3 regions of the Salipaludibacillus agaradhaerens genome follow, and region 1 is predicted to be linked to each of the others. Evidence: riboswitches for the same ligand, from Rfam matches in the RefSeq annotation. Region 1 holds a riboswitch; each other region holds the start of a gene.

Region 1 (5,808 bases):
CAACATCTAGGTAAATGATTTAACTTACGTTATCTTATTATAGTTATCAGATAATTGAAAGTAAAGTATTTTCGGAATATTATATAAAAATCTAAAAATTGGAATTTATTTAGATAGGGTTTTCATAAATAATCACGGCCCCGATAATATATTATTTTACAGTCATAATGTATACACGCCTTTTATTTCATTATTTTGCACGCAAAAAACCGTTCCAGCCTAGACTGGAACGGAATCGTTTATCTTTTACCATTAAACGGATAATCGTAAGGTGATGATGCGTAGCAAAAAGACGGTGAGAGTAAATAAAATACCACCAACTAATAAACCTAACCATAAACTCCCTGTCACCCCTAAGGCTAAGAAAGCTAAAATGGATATAGCTCCTGTTATGAGCGCATAAGGTAATTGCGTTAATACGTGATCAATATGATGACTACCTGCACCTGTTGACGATAAAATAGTTGTATCCGAAATTGGTGAGCAGTGATCCCCGAATATTGCCCCTGCAAGAACAGCCGCCAATACTGGAAGCATTAAAGACATATCTGTGGCGGCCGCTATATCACCAGCAATAGGAAGCATAATACCGAATGTTCCCCACGACGTCCCAGTACTAAATGCCATCACACCTGCTAGGACAAATAGTAAAGCTGGCAAAAGAGCAAGTGATACATGTTCATCCACTATGCCTGCCAAAAATTGTCCAGTGCCCAACTCACCAATAATTTCTATAATCGTCCATGCAAATATGAGAATATATATTGCCGGAAGCATGGATTTAATACCGGCCCAAAGGCCGATCCCCATGTCCCTCACCGATAGACTACGAACTAACACAATCACAATTGTAATCACTAAACTAACTAGACCACCATATAATAATGAGGCTGCCACGTCTGTATTTTCAAATACCTTTAATAATGTAGCACTACCTTCTGTCCCTTCTATACCAGTGATAACCATAAAAATGCTTGTAGACATGATAAGTGCTGCAATAGGCCACAATAGGTTTCCAACATAACCTTCTTTATCATTCTTATCTAAGTTGCTATCCCCAGGGATAGGACCTTTTGTTTTATCCACTACTTCTCCAGTTGAGAGAGCTCTATTTTCATGCACGCGCATTGGGCCAAAGTCCAATTTAAAATAAGCAACTGCAAAAACTAACAAGATCGTAAAAACAGCATAAAAGTTCATTGGGCCCATGAGTAAAAAGGCTTGAAGAGAACCATACTCTGTGAAATTATGTGTTGCAAATATGCCAGCTATAATTGTAATGATGGAAGCTCCCCAACTAGAAACAGGAGAAATAACACAAATTGGTGCTGACGTCGAATCGACGATATAAGCTAATTTGGCTCTCGAAATACGATGCCTATCCGTCAAAGGCCTACTTACATTTCCCACTGTCAGGCTATTAAAGTAATCATCAATAAAGATGAGCAGACCGAGAACAGCCGATGCTATTTGAACGCTAATACGGGTTTTAAATTTTGTTAAGGCCCATTCTCCAAATGCCCGACTTCCGCCACTTATGGAAATAAGAGACGCGATCATCCCTAAAATTAAAAGAAATAAAATAATATAAAATTCCCAAGTGTTTATCCCACCATCAACATAAAAGATGTTTGTCACAATTGTTCCAACTTGCGACAATGCCTGATTAATAAATAGTTCTTCAGTTTGGTTAATCATAAGGGCACCTACAACGATCCCTACCCCTAGGGAGAATAGGACTCTTTTTGTCACGATAACCATTACTAATGCTAAAATTGGCGGTAGTAATGATAAAATACCATGTTCCATTTTTCTCTTTCCTCCTCTAAAATACCAACACAAAAAGCAGCAAGAGGTGTGTTCTTGCTGCTTCATTGAAGTCAGGAAAATCATCCTCGTCAAGGTAAAAAGTAGTCCTCCACTCCGGTCTTCCCGAAAGTGACAGTGTTGCACTTATTCAATGCAACCCCAGCTCCTTTATTTTGGACGAAATAAAATGCTTCGGCAAAATTTCCTTTCATGACCCCTCATAGCTGTCCTAGCTCTTGATCATTACTCATAAATTTCGCGCCTCTACCCCATTCTTGATGAGGTATGCTGACAGTATTTAATTATTAGACCGAGAACTATAATATCAAAATAACGGTCATAATTCAATAGTTAGTCAATGGAATCTTCTATGTCTAGCTCTTCTGGTCGCTGGATGACTGCCGGTGTCATACCACCTTCTCCACCTGTTCCACCATAAAAGTCTGGTACCTCACCAGGAATCCACACCATCGCTACAGGGATCGATGTTTTCACCACTTCTGTATCAGTAGCAAATGGAATGACCACTTTAACATCCACTTCAATGTCAACTGATACACTCATGTAAGTGTTGTTAATCCCCACATGGACAATATTCTCCTTCAATTGTGATTTCACATCCCCGATTGCTGATAATCTGACGGGCACTCTCGGCCCCAAGTGCGCCAACAATGCATTGTTAGTCGCCTGACCTAATGGAATCATATGTATAATACCGTCCTCCGAAAAGGTCGCTCCATCTCGATCTACATCAACTTCATTTGGGATACGCATATCTTGCACGCGTCCATGCTCAATATCATTTAAATAATTTTGTACTCTCTTCGTGGTTTCTTGTAAAACACGATTATAAATAACGGGATTATACTGAACAAGAATCACATTGCCTTCATCATCTTTTTCGTATTCCACAAGGTCTTCCATATCAGTATCTTCTAAAATATGTCGAGAAATGGCATCATTGATTGCCAGTGTCCCAATACGTTGCGTTTCCGTTTTAGCAATGGCTAATAATGTAGGTCGGACCCCTTTCTCAACGATTATTAACCCTTGTACCGTCAAGATAATAAAAATGATTAAAGAGATCATAAAGACATAACGAAATGGAAGAGGTCCTTTCTTTTTACGGCGCGGCCGAATGGTGCGGAGAGTTAACATGGTCATTCCCCCTTCTTTTAATATCTATGCAACAAAGGAGGATTGTACAACGAAATATATTGTAGAGTGCTGGGGGATTTATCTCAAGGCGTTAAGTTCCAGATAATAATTCTGTGTAGTATGTATGTTTGTGTCCTAATCGTTTGGATACATATTCAATATTTTATGTCTTGAGAAAATAGAATAATGCATGAGTATCTCTTAAACCGTGAAGCGTAATTTTTTAATACCTAATTTCGTCAATAACTTAGCTAATTGTTCCGACTATATTAAAGTCAACAGCAGAAATATTCAAACTTTATGGATGGGTATCTCCCCTAAATACCATACATATTAAGTATATATGATATTTAGGATATATGATATTTAAGATATTTATAGTTAACATATAATGTATAAAGAAATTAAAACGATTCCTCTTTCGAAAATTATATACTTAGTATATAATTTCATTAGAAGAATAGGAGGAATTAACCCATGATAAAGGTTAGAAACTTGAAAAAGGAATTTACACAGGGACAAGAAAGAACACACGTCTTGAAGGGCTTTGATTTGAATGTTAAAGAAGGCGAATTTGTGGCTGTAATGGGACCAAGTGGTTCTGGAAAGAGTACATTACTCCAACTTTTAGGGGGGCTTGATGTCCCTACTGAAGGAGATATAGTAATAAATCAGAGTAATTTAAGTAATATGACGGAAAAAGAAAGAACTATATTTCGTAGAAAATACCTAGGTTTTATTTTTCAAAATTACCAACTGCTCCCTACATTAAGTGTAGAGGAAAATATAGCTTTCCCTCTTCATGCAGATGGTAAAAAGAATAACCAAATTATTATAGAATTACTTGATTCTATCGGATTGAAAGAACTTGGTCCAAAGCGTGCTAATTTGCTGAGTGGCGGTCAACAACAACGAGTTGCCATAGCCAGGGCGTTAGTCAATGAACCTTCTGTTTTATTAGCCGATGAACCGACAGGAAATTTAGATAGAGGGAAAGCCGACGAAATACTCGGATTAATATCAAGATTCAATCGAGAAAATAATCAAACAATCATCATGGTAACTCATGATATTTTTGCAGCTGGGGTTGCGGATCGAATTATTCTATTTAAAGATGGCGTTATTGAGCAAGTGATTTCTAGAAAGGATGATGATTTTGCTAAATATGTGGCAAATTTCATGGCGTAATATAACACAAAATAAAAAAAGGTTTTTTATTTCCCTACTTGGGATAATCTTAGGTGTAGCTTTTGTAACATCTATGCTTATTGCAAACAAAACCACAAATGATGTTTTCGATTATTATGAAGAAATGTATGTGGCAAATGCCGATTATTGGATTCTAAGCGATGAACATTCTTACTCTGTGGATATGGTTTCGTCAGTTTTAACTAGTCCAATTATAACAGAAACCATGCTTGCGCTTGATAAACAAGCTTTTTTTGAGTTGGAGGGTGATCAATCTCTAAATCAAAGATCCGTCCGAATTACAGGTGTGAATGATCAGAGCAGCTCTTTACTGAAACTTCCTGTTATCGAAGGGAGTTTGGATAATGAAGGTTTGGTGATCCCAAAAGCTGTTGCAGAACTGTTAAATAAAGAGGTAGGAGATACAATTAGATTTACCAATTTGGGAGAAGCTAAGGTTTCCGCCATTGTTGAATATACACAATTGCTTTCAAGCCCGGGTAATTGGGAGCGTGCTGAATCAACCAGCTTCCGAATCATGGCTCCACTTGAATTATTACAAGAATGGACGGGTATGGAAGACGAACTTTCCTATGTAAGATTTCAAATAAATGAAGAAGGAGAGCAACTTTTTCTATCTCTACAGGAAAAATTTAGTCATTCAAATGTATATGTACAACCAGTTGTCGCGGATGATCGACAAAGTAACGACATAGGGGGACTATATACGTTCTTTTACTTAATCGCGGGGTTATCCATGTTTATTAGCGGATTCATTGTATTTAATATGATTTATACAAGTGTCATGGAGAGAAAAAAAGAATTTGCAATCATGAAAAGTTTCGGATATCTACAAAGTTCCGTTTCCAGACTTATTCTAATTGAAGTACTACTGTTGGGAATAATAGGTACAGCTATTGGGGTGCCTATAGGAATTTTGCTTGGGGATATGTTCATGCAAACTTTACTAAGCGTATTTGAATTTGAAATGGTTTACACATTAAATTGGGAAATACCTGTATTAATAGCTGTATTAATTGGAATTTCATTCCCTGTTTTATCTTCATTATTTCCTATTTACAATGCTGGGAAAACCTCTGTGTTATTGACACTAAAAATGGCAAACCAACCCCAATCATTGAGAAGCCTATACATAGTTAGGGCAATTGTAGGTGTCGGCTTGCTTGTTTTTGTATTTATCGATCACCCCATCTCTTACTTAGCGATTTTAGCAAGTGTCATATTGATGTTTCCATTACTGTTACTTGGTCTGATATGTATATTTAGGCCTATTATAAAAATATTCTTCGGATACTCTGGAAGTCTGGCGGCGCAAAGCCTTACAAAACAATTAAATCGAAATGCTAATACTGCCGCTATTCTTGCTGTGGGGATTGCAGTGATATTATTACTAAGTGCTGTTATTGAATCCGCACCTGAAGGTTATGAAAATGAAATCAGAAATACGTATGGCGGAGACCTGAGAGTTTCATCAGAAGCGCCTTGGTCTAAACAGGATAGAGAAAAGCTACTTTTGTATGATGCTGTTGTAAACGTTGAGCCTTTAACGGAAGCTACGCCAATTACATGGGTAACCACCGATGAGGAGACGAGACAATTTTCCATTTTTGCTGTAGATGAAGCCGGACCAAC
Region 2 (5,808 bases), 3.2 Mb from region 1:
CAATTGCCCCCGAAAGTGAACCGACATAAGTAACTAATGGACCAAGGAACGGTCCGAACGATAAACCGCCTGCTATAGCTAAAACTGAAGAAGGAAATAACACAAATGGTCGTAAACTAAAAATGACAATGAACATGATAGGAGCCCAAATACCAAACGATAACATTGTTCTTTGAATTTGATCTGGGTGTAATTTCAAGTGTGTATAATTAAAATAAATTAAAAGGCCGATAAGAGTTAGAACGGCCACAATTTTTAACAAAAGTTTTGTTGGCATGTCTGTGGTGCTCCTTTTTGAAAATGATCGCTATCATACTATAACCGTTTTAATGAGAGATGAACCTTTAAATAAGCTAATTACGATTGAAAAGCTACTTCACAGTTGTAATCTTCAATTGGAAAATCACTTTTTTCACCAACGGCTAATTTAGCGAGAAGAGAACCTAAAAATGGTCCTGCTGTTAACCCCGTTGCCCCTAATCCAGTCGCCATAACAACCCCTTCTATATCAGGCACCTTACCGATCACCGGTAATGATCCTGGGGTAAATGGTCTAAAACCAACCCTCGTTTCCACTACTCGGCTCTCTTTAAGACCTGGCGCCACCTGAAACGTTTCACTTAATACGTCATAAATACCTCCGGCTGTCACACGATAATCGAATCCTGAATTATCTTCCCGAGTCGCTCCAGTTACAAGACGACCATTCCCAAAGCTGACCATATAATAGTCGCCCGGCGGAATAATGACCGGCCAGTTATCATTATTTGTTTGCGGTAATTCTAGGTGAAGAATTTGACCTTTCTGCGGTTTAACTAATAATGTTTTACCGAGAGGGTGTAAAAGTTCGTCTGTCCACGCACCGGCCGCAAGAACCACTTTTGAAGCTAACAACTCATTTCCATCTACTTTTACCCCTGTTACGTTAGTTCGATTTGTCATCAATTTGGCATCACCATGAATGATATTTGCCCCTTGTTTTTTAGCTGCTCGTAATAAGGCATCGCGCAAATCCTTTCCGTCAACACGAGCTCCGCCGCTTACATGAACAGCACCATAACCATCCACAAGAGGAGGAAACATTTGTTTTGCTTCGGAGTGAGAAAAACGTGTAATTTCTCCAATCTCTGGTGCGTTTTCCCGTCGTTTATAAGCCCTTTTTTCAATGTCATTTAATTTTTTCTCATCATGATGGAGCGCCATGGCACCAATTTGTTTGTAGCCAGTGTTTATTTCCCCTAAATTTTTTAACGCGTTAATTAAAGTCGGATAATAATTCGCGCCAGCTTTCACTAGCCTATACCAAACTTGATTTCGTCGCTGCGACAGCCAAGGACAGATAATCCCTGCTCCAGCGTAAGTGGCTTGTCCTTTATCTTCTCGATCAACTAAAGTAACATCATAGCCATCTTTAGCTAAATGATAGGCTGTTGAGGCCCCTAGAATGCCTCCACCTACTACAATGTATGTTTTCATCTTTAACACCTTTTCTATCTTTTTGTCTTAGTCCGTATTTTACCTAACATTCTACCGTCACTCAATCTTTGTGTAAAAACAGCTCTCGGATGTAAAAATCCATTTCATAATAGTCCGATAATTCGTGAACACTAATGATAAATACACAGAAAAGAGGCGACATACATGAGTAAGAAATCACGTTCTAAACGTAATACTCAAAAAGGAAAAGATGCTGTACAACCTTCTGATGGAAGTGACAGAACAACTATCTCAAAAATTCAAGAGAATGATAAACACCGATCACGTTAGGAGATATGACTGATGGATAAACAAGAAAAAGAAATGGCTCCTTATAAAGACAGAGATCGTTATTTTTTAGATGTGGATCGCATGATCAATGAAGGACTAGGGGGAGGGACTGTAAATAATAAAGAAAATTCAGGCATAATTGAAGAAGCACGTGAGTTAGGTAAAGAATCTCCTCCTCAAACAAACAGGCAGGATGATGGTACGAATAAGTAATAGGAACTGCTGTTACTCTGAGTAAATTTTTACTGAATGGTAACTACCAAAGAACCATTTTGCCCATAAAACCGTCAAAATACAGAGAGGGCGTCCAAATAATTATTTGGCACGCCCTTTTGCAATGGATGATGAGGGATTAAGTATTTCCTTTTGTGGGAATCGGAGTTGCCTTAAACATTTTAGCAAGATGAGCGAGGTTATGACTCATGACTGAGACATTTTCTTTCGTAAAATCACTTTCCTGTCCCGCTTCCAAATAGGAAGGCCCTGGCCCTGCTTCTCCGACCCAATATGCTTCCCCATTAGGAGGAATAGTAAAACCTAAATGCTGTAAAACAAAAATAATCGTTTTAGCAGCCTGTTTACCGCCATCTTCATTCCCCGTCACAATAGCTCCTCCGACTTTATTATAATAAATAGGCTGCCCATAATCATTTGTCTCGTCGCTAGAGGCATCTAATTTTTCCAGTATAAGTTTACATATACTGCTTAATTCTCCTTGCCACACCGGGGTGCCAATTATAACTATGTCGGCTTCTTTTAACTTATTAAAGAGCTTCGGCCATTCATCATCGGCACCCATATCCGGTTCCATCCCAAAAGGAAGATGAAAGTCAGCAATACGTATCTCTTCTGTTGTCACACCTTCATCTTCCAAAATTTGTCTCGATTCTTGAATTAAGCCACTTGTATTAGACGTTTCATCACCTGTTTTCAATGAAGTATTAAAATACAATGCTTTTATCGTCATCAAAACCCCTCCAAATCTTATTATAATTGTGACATTCCCCTTGGTGTGTCAGTTAAACATCTCGTTTTTACTCATACTATAGTCACATTAATGTTATTTTCGATAATCAACACCCATATTTTATTGAAAAATGATAGAGTTTCTGATACAGTTGAGTCAAAGTTCATATTTACTTCAATTTTTTGAAGTGAGTTTAGAGGTGCAAGCGTTCATCAGTAGATGGCTGGAAGAGGATGAGCTCTTAAGAAAGTCGTGGAAAGGGAAGCTTGCCGAAGCAGCATTCGTCTCATACCGAGTGTTGTTGGGTCTGTTATTGAATAAATGCAGAACTGTCGTATAGTTTTACCACAAACTATATGGAGGGCTATCTCACGCTGGATGACCGTTATCTATCCACGCAGCAACGAGACCCTCGTTGGTGCTTTTTGTATGTCATACGGTTCATCATGCGATTTAGCTCTATTCAGGAACTTGGTGTCACCCATTATGGGGACAAACTTTTGAATAGAGGTGTTGTACATGAATTTCGGACACATTTTAACTGCAATGGTAACCCCTTTTGATCATGAAGGAAACATTGACTATCAAGCAACAAAAGACTTGATTAATCACCTACTCTCAAACGGCTCTGATGGTATTGTCATAGCTGGTACGACTGGCGAATCTCCGACGTTGTCCATCCGTGAAAAAGCAGAGCTATATAAGTTTGCAGTAGAAACAGTCTCTGGTAAGGCGACTGTCATAGCAGGTACAGGAACTAACAGCACGCGAGCCGCTATAGAGCTAACCAAATTAGCAGAAGAAGCCGGAGTCGATGGTGTCATGCTTGCTACTCCGTATTACAATAAACCAAATCAAGAAGGTATGTACCTACATTTCAAAGCGATTGCAGAATCTACTGCACTACCCGTTATGCTCTACAATGTTCCTGGTCGTAGCGTTGTAAACTTGCTTCCTGAAACTGTCATACGTTTGTCAGATATCTCAAATATCGTCTCAATTAAAGAAGCAAGTGGCAACCTAGATGCCATGACAGAGATTATCGCCAAAACGCCAGAAAGCTTCTCATTATACAGTGGAGATGACAGCTTAACACTACCTGTGATGGCTATCGGTGGTAATGGGGTCATTTCAGTCGCTTCTCATATTGTTGGTAATGAAATGAAAGCGATGATAACTGCTTATGAAAATGGCGACACGATATATGCTCAAACTCTACACCGTGAATTGGTGCCTATTATGAATGTCATGTTCTCTGCGCCAAGTCCGGCACCGGTTAAAGCAGCACTAGAAATGAGCGGCGTAAAAGTGGGGTCAGTTCGCTTACCAATGGTTCCACTGACACCTGACGAATCACAACTCGTCTATAAAACCATTCAGCATAAAATATTTTCTTCAGCCGTATAAAACGAAACTTCAATCAGTGGGCGTTTACGGACGGTTATCTGTGATAAATATTAACCCCCATGTTCAAAAAGGACCTTTTTGAACATGGGGGTTCTATAATATGAGTGTTAGAACGTCCTAATGGTTTGATAGCACTACACCTAATATTCCTTCCACGGGCGAGAAAATTGTTTTACCGACTACTCATCAATATCTTTTTCTATAAACGAACTTCTCACTTAAATACTCTATCAGTCAGTAGCAAATGTATAGTTAATGTAATAGACTTGTCACAAGGAGTGGTCCATTATAAACTATGCTAAACTAATGCTTTAGATAGTCTGACCATATCCATACATTGGATGCCATTTTCATAAATAGGTTCCGCATAATGGTCAAGGAAAAAGTTTGTTTCCACACCCGTTATACGAAAGCCACATTTTTGATAAAAAGCCAGTTGATCGATACTCGAATTGCCCGTACCAACTTCTAACCCTTTATAACCCCGTTGTGTCGTTAACTCAACAGCATGGGCAATGAGTTGTTTTCCAATCCCTCTCCCCTGCCATTCTTCTGAAACAGCAATGCATACTATTTCAGCCGTCGCGCTATCTCGCTCGACAAATATGTAAGCACCCACCATTGTATGCTGTTGCATCATACAGTAGCATTCACCGTCTTCAAAATGCTTTTTAACGTTCGCTTCACTTGGATCTGCCTGCATTAGAAGAGTTAAAAGAGACTGATCATATTTGAGACATTTTTTGAACATGTTTATGGTCTCCTTATTACATTTATGATTTAGAAATAATTTAACACTATTTTATCACAGATAAGCATTTTCGCAGGACGCGAAGACGTTAGTTTGTGTTCCTTATCAGTGGGAGAAGAACGGAAACTCCCACTGATTGAAGGTTCGTTTTATCATACAGTAAAAACATATTTTGTAATGCCATTTTTTTCTGCTTCATCCCCCCGCTATAACAGTATGTACTTCATTCTGTTATATTGCTGGAATCGCTTAACATAGTGTCATCACCTTATATTTTAATAGAGTATTTATATAACAATTATCTATTTACGAATCTGTTATAGTTAAATTTCACCTCTGTTATATAGTCAAAAAAGTGTCACATTTCCCCCTTGTTCACGAATGATTTTAAATTTATACTTAAGATAGAAGTTATATGTGAATCCATTCACAATATTATCATTCTAAAGTTAAGCGACCCTTTGTTTACGATATTATGAAAGATGGAGGCGTTAATCATGGGAAAAACACTTGAAAAATTAAACGAATCTGCTTGGATGGCTTTCAATGGTGGCAGTTGGGAAAATGACATTAATGTACGAGATTTCATTCAGAAAAACTACACACTTTATGAGGGGGATGAAAGCTTTTTAGAGGGTGCAACAGAGGCTACTGACGAGTTATGGAAACAAATTATGGCTTTAACAGCTGAAGAACGGGAGCGTGGCGGCGTTTATGACTTAGATACGTCTATCGTGTCCACGATCACATCTCACAAAGCTGGTTATTTAAACAAAGATAAAGAGAAAGTTGTTGGGGTACAAACAGATGTCCCTTTTAAACGTTCTATGCAGCCTTATGGTGGTATAAGAATGGCTAAAGCCGCTCTTCAATCTTACGGCTATGAATTAGATGAAGAAGTTGAGAAAATTTTCAC
Region 3 (5,808 bases), 2.9 Mb from region 1:
TAAGCTTCCTTTTTCATGTTTGTGGGGATTACCTTCTGTTTCACATTTTATCGCATAACCAGGACCGCCTGTGCCTGTACCTTGAGGACATCCGCCTTGAGCTACAAAGCCAGGAATAACACGATGGAAATTTAATCCGTTATAAAAACCTTCATTTGCTAATTTTTCAAAGTTAGCCACTGTGCCCGGTGCTTCATCTGGAAAAAATTCAATAACAACTTTTTCTCCTGTTTCAAATACAATTTCGCCTTTTTTCATGTTGGAAGACCTCCCATTATTGTGTAAATCAGTCAGACTTCTTTATTCTACCTTACATTGAGTTAGAATGAAACTCATGAGACTATATCTAAATGTTATATTATTTATTTACAGTTGAATCCACATCTTTAAGTTGACACTGATGACGGTATGATCGCTCGTGGCGCACTAAGTCACTAAACGTCTCTCTCTCAATAACACATGTGTGTTCTCCACCTTCCACAAAAACCACAGCAGGACGAAGAATACGGTTATAATTATTGGCCATAGCATAACCATATGCACCTGTAGAAGAAACTGCAAGAATATCACCTTGAACAGCTGGTGGTAACTTAACATCCCAGATAAGCATATCGCCACTTTCACAGCATTTGCCTGCGATAGATACGAGTTCTGTTTTTTCATCGTTTGCTTTATTCGCTAAAACAGCTTCATATTCTGCCTGATATAATGCTGGACGAATATTATCAGTCATCCCCCCGTCTACAGATAGGTATGTCCGTACATCGGGAATATCTTTTCTAGCACCTATACGGTAAAGTGTCGTACCAGCTTCCCCGACTAGTGCCCGCCCTGGCTCAATCCAAATTTCTGGAACTGGCATTTTCAGTTTAGCTGCCTCGCTTTTCGCCGTTTCTACCATTTTGTCAACATAGACATGTAAAGGCAATGGATGGTCGTTCTCTCCATATCGAATACCAAAGCCGCCCCCCACATTTAACACATCTGGATAGTAGCCCATTTCCTGATGCCACCGGGCTATTGATAAGTAAATTGCTTTCACCGCTTCTTCAAAGCCTTCCGCTCGAAAAATTTGTGATCCTATGTGTGAATGGACACCTTGTAAGTAAAGATACTCATGATTAAGTAACATTTTAATCGCCTTTTCAGCTTGACCACTGTTCAGATCAAATCCAAATTTGGAATCTTCCTGTCCAGTTGAAATATATTCATGTGTGTGTGCTTCTACACCCGGTGTAATTCGAATAAGAACTTTCATCGGCGTTTTCATAGATTCAGTCATAGCCATTAGCCAAGATAGCTCTGTAAAGTTGTCAACAACAATACACCCAATTCCTTCTTTTAAAGCCATTTCCAACTCATCAGGCGTTTTATTATTACCATGAAAATGAATTCTCTCGGCTGGAAAACCTGCCTTCATAGCGGTAAACAGTTCCCCACCAGAACAGACATCTAAACTTAAACCCAGTTCTTCAGCTAGCTCTATCATAGCAATACAGCTAAATGCTTTACTTGCATAAGCTACTTGATAATCTACACGTTGTTGTTCAAAAGCTTTCTTAAAAGCTAACGCGCGATCGCGAATGTCTTTCACATCATATATATATAACGGAGTGCCATAATACTCTGCTAATTCAGTAACATCGACGCCACCTATCGTTAAATGTCCAAAGTCATTAATATAGCTCGTGCCGTATAAACCCACATTAATCCACTCCTTTAGTCACTCGTATTACTAATATAAAACAAATAAAAAGAGAAATGAATATGAAACACATTCATTTCCCTTAAGCTCAACGCAAAGAACAGTGTGCTTTCAGGGTAGTGCTCCACCACATTTATAAGCAGTGACAGTGTACAGAATGTTCAACTGTACCCCAGCTGGTGGAATGTAAGGAGGCATTCTCCAACTTCGGCAACTCGGCCTTTCCATTGTTTTCAAAGCCTCCTTAGCTCCCACAATGTACTGTTCCTCATTGCACCTCTACCTGTTTCAGAAAAGGTGAACCTTTTCTTGTCAGTTTTATAAACATTATCATACTCAAAGACTTCATGCAACTGCTTTGCGTGTTAGCTTTGTTTAATCGGGTCTTTTGGTTTAACGATACTTGGTCTACGTCGTTTTAATGGAATTGGTTGACGGATTAAAATATCCCAAAAGGCTTTCGGATAAAAGGGCAGAAAGGGCCACAAATACGGTGCATTTAAAGGCTTCGTTCGAGCTATAAGGATGAAAAAGACTGTTGTAGCAATAACAAAGCCTGGTACTTTAAACAATGCAACAGCTATGAGGACGGCTATCCTTAAAATTTTTAATGCAATCGCCATTTCATAACTTGGTGTTGCGAACATACCAATGGCAGCAAAGGCTACATATAAAATAACTTCTGGGACTAACAAACCCACCTCAATGGCAATTTCACCAATTAGTAAAGCCGCTACTAACCCGAGAGCTGTCGCTAAAGGTGAAGGTGTATGTATTGCAGCCATCCTTAATAATTCAATTCCTAATTCAGCAAAGACCATTTGAGCAAATATAGGTACATTTGTTGTTTCTTCAGGCCCAATGTAGTGCAATTGTTCAGGAATGAGTGATGGTTCTAGCACCATCAATAGCCATAATGGCAAAATGAATAACGCAAATATCATACCTGAAAAGCGTACCCATCGAAAAAAAGTGCCAACTATAGGGGCTTGGCGATATTCTTCCGCATGCTGCACATGATGAAAAAAAGTAGCTGGAAACACGATGATACTTGGGGATGTATCCACAAATAAAATAACATGACCTTCCAACAAATGAGTAGCTGCTACATCAGGCCTTTCTGTATAGCGTACCATCGGAAACGGATTAATTCCTTGCTTCACGACGAACTCTTCAACCACTTTGTCTGCCATTGTTAACCCGTCTATATCGATCGCTTCTAATTCTTTTCGAACAATGTTCACAAGGTCTGGGTCAGCAACCCCTTTAATATACGATAAACAGATATCTGTCTTTGATCTTCTTCCAACTTGCATCATTTCATTGCGTAATCTTTCATCCCGAATTCGACGTCTAGTTAACGCCGTATTTTCAATAATATTTTCCGTATACCCATCGCGGCTTCCCCGTACAACTCGTTCTGTATCAGGTTCTTCAGGTCCACGTCCAGGATAACTTCGTACATCTATGACAATGGCTTCTGCTTCACCTTCAATGAGAATAAATATAAGCCCCGAGAGCATTTGCTTAATAGCTGTATCTAGTGTATCAGCATACTCAACTTGTACGTGGGTCAGTCGATTTTCAATCTGCTCTCTGACTTTATTAGTTCGCTTTCTTTCTGTAGCGTCTAAAAACATGAGCTCTTTTAACAGCTCAATGATATATTCGATATCGCAAAGACCATTAACAAAATAAAATTGGACTTCCTTATCGAGTACATGAATCTTTCTAATCCCTACGTCAAAGCTTTCACCAATACCCACTCGTTCTATTATCCGGCGCTCATTTTCGTGGATATCTGTAACAAATGGATGATCAATTTTTGTTTCATCCAGCTCATCACGACTCAAGTCAATCTCTCCTTTCCATAATTACATGTGACATGTTTAGTATGAGTGAAAAACACAATTCAATACAAAAACAGCTCAACTTAATCGTTGAGCTGTTCTTTCAATTGAATGAGAATTTTCTTTTCAAGTCGTGAAACCTGTACTTGAGAGATTCCAAGTCTTTCTGCTACCTGAGATTGTGTTTGATCTTTATAATACCTTAGAAAAATAATTAACTTTTCACGGTCTGATAGTCTGTCAATTTCATCTTTTAACGCTATTTTATCGAACCACTTCGTATCATTTTCATCAGAAATTTGGTCGAGGATAGTAATAGGGTCACCATCATTTTCATAGACTGTTTCATGAATAGAGGCTAGTTGCCGATTGGCTTCTTGAGCAAATACAACTTCTTCAGGGCTGATGTCTAACTTATCGGCTATTTCTTGGATAGTTGGTACTCTACCAAACGTTTTTGCTAGCTCATCACTCATTTTGCGAATATGATTCGCTGTTTCTTTAATTGATCGGCTTACTTTTACTGTGCCGTCATCTCGAAGAAAGCGTTGAATTTCTCCAATAATCATAGGGACGGCATAAGTAGAAAATTTGACATCAAAAGATAAATCAAACTTATCTACTGATTTAATTAAGCCAATACACCCAATTTGAAATAAATCCTCTTGGTCATAACCCCTATTTAAAAAACGTTGTACGACTGACCAAACTAGTCGCGTATTGTGACTGACGATACGGTCACGAGCCTTTTGATTACCTTGTTGCGCTTCTGCGATCAATTTTTTTACTTCCTCATCTTTTAAATACTTCTTCTGATTATCTTTAAATTCTACATTCATCATAGGGAGTCCTCTCAATTACAGAGTACATTTTGTTTTGACAGGCGTTTAACGAGTGTGACAGTCGTGCCCTCTAATCGGCTCGATTCAACTGAAACGTCATCCATAAAGTTCTCCATAATTGTAAATCCCATACCACTTCGTTCCAGTTCTGGCTTCGATGTATATAATGGCTGCCTTGCCTCTTCCAAATTTGAAATACCTAAACCCTCATCACGGACTACAAGATGGACTGTTCCGTCTACTAACTCAACCTCGACATAAACAATCCCTTCATCGTTTTCCCCGTAACCATGAATAATCGCATTCGTAACGGCTTCACTCACAACCGTTTTTATTTCAGTGAGTTCATCCATTGTTGGATCTAATTGGGCTACAAAAGCAGCTACTGAAACTCTTGCAAATGATTCATTAGCACTGACAGCTGTAAAGGATAACGCCATTCGGTTTCTCATGAAGCAGCCCCCAAACTGTTCAACGCTTCCCTTTCATTGGCCGTGAACGTCACAATTTTAAATAGACCCGATAATTCGAATAATCGTCTCACTTGCTGTGACAAGCAGCATACCACCATTTCCCCATTAACCGCTTGAACTTTTTTATAGCGACCAAGTACAACCCCCAAACCAGAACTATCCATAAAGGTTAGTTTTTCTAGATTAAGCAGCACATGTGTTAATCCTTGTTCATTCAAAGCTGTGTCTACCCTGTCCCTTAACTTAACAGCTGTATGATGATCTAATTCTCCTACGAGTCTGACACAAAGAATGTCACCTTTTTGCTCTAAATCGATCAGTAAACTCATGCTTTCACTCCTTCTCATAAATTCTTACTCCTCCGTTCCCCCTCCCGGGAATCTGGTGAGTCACGTTTAGTACTTCACTTTTCACACTTTTTATTCCTGCTCTTGAACAAAACTAGTGTTGATTCGGCAAAACCATTAACAATTCGGTGAATTACGAAGCACGGCCCGACAACGCATCTTTCGCACGCTTCATGAGCTGCCATATACTAGCTTCTTTTATATCTTCCTGGGCTACTAACGGTTGACTAAGAACCTCTTTGCCATCTTGGTGAAGAGTGATAATTCCTAATTGATCTCCTTTTTTCACCGGCGCTCTGACATGATCACTAACTGTCACCTTTTCAGTCAAACCATCTAACGATTGTCCTTTTTTTATAAGTAATGAGACAGGAGTTGCAGGAACTAGGTTTACATGTCTCCTCGCTCCTTTATCTATTTTTGCTTCAGCAAGTATATCTTCTGGTTGATACCGATTGTGTAATTCAAATTGGCTGTAAGCATAATCGAACATTTCAGTAATGTAACGATTACGGTCTTTTGTAGCAGGTGCTCCCATGACGACTGAAATCATTCTCATCCCATCTTTATTTGCGCTGGCTGTGAGACAAT

What was found. Region 1 has a riboswitch for lysine ahead of BK581_RS16980 (Na+/H+ antiporter NhaC family protein). Riboswitches for the same ligand answer to the same signal wherever they lie in the genome.
Region 2: it holds a riboswitch for lysine, as region 1 does, so the genes downstream of both, dapA (4-hydroxy-tetrahydrodipicolinate synthase) here and BK581_RS16980 (Na+/H+ antiporter NhaC family protein) in region 1, are expected to answer to the same signal.
Region 3: it holds a riboswitch for lysine, as region 1 does, so the genes downstream of both, lysA (diaminopimelate decarboxylase) here and BK581_RS16980 (Na+/H+ antiporter NhaC family protein) in region 1, are expected to answer to the same signal.

The regions. Positions count from the first base shown of each region.
Region 1 is NZ_KV917378.1:3,703,391-3,709,198, reverse strand. It holds gene BK581_RS16980 (Na+/H+ antiporter NhaC family protein) at 253-1,809, opposite strand; lysine riboswitch at 1,904-2,084, opposite strand; gene yunB (sporulation protein YunB) at 2,161-2,967, opposite strand; gene BK581_RS16970 (ABC transporter ATP-binding protein) at 3,445-4,155, shown strand; gene BK581_RS16965 (ABC transporter permease) at 4,124-5,808, shown strand, end outside.
Region 2 is NZ_KV917378.1:509,061-514,868, reverse strand. It holds gene BK581_RS02445 (TVP38/TMEM64 family protein) at 1-277, opposite strand, end outside; gene BK581_RS02440 (NAD(P)/FAD-dependent oxidoreductase) at 358-1,476, opposite strand; gene BK581_RS20405 (hypothetical protein) at 1,642-1,767, shown strand; gene BK581_RS02435 (hypothetical protein) at 1,780-1,980, shown strand; gene BK581_RS02430 (flavodoxin family protein) at 2,120-2,734, opposite strand; lysine riboswitch at 2,921-3,109, shown strand; gene dapA (4-hydroxy-tetrahydrodipicolinate synthase) at 3,254-4,141, shown strand; gene BK581_RS02420 (GNAT family N-acetyltransferase) at 4,440-4,892, opposite strand; gene pflB (formate C-acetyltransferase) at 5,429-5,808, shown strand, end outside.
Region 3 is NZ_KV917378.1:823,340-829,147, forward strand. It holds gene BK581_RS03880 (peptidylprolyl isomerase) at 1-258, opposite strand, end outside; gene lysA (diaminopimelate decarboxylase) at 359-1,705, opposite strand; lysine riboswitch at 1,815-1,995, opposite strand; gene BK581_RS03890 (spore germination protein) at 2,071-3,558, opposite strand; gene sigF (RNA polymerase sporulation sigma factor SigF) at 3,639-4,394, opposite strand; gene spoIIAB (anti-sigma F factor) at 4,409-4,849, opposite strand; gene spoIIAA (anti-sigma F factor antagonist) at 4,846-5,199, opposite strand; gene BK581_RS03910 (D-alanyl-D-alanine carboxypeptidase family protein) at 5,351-5,808, opposite strand, start outside.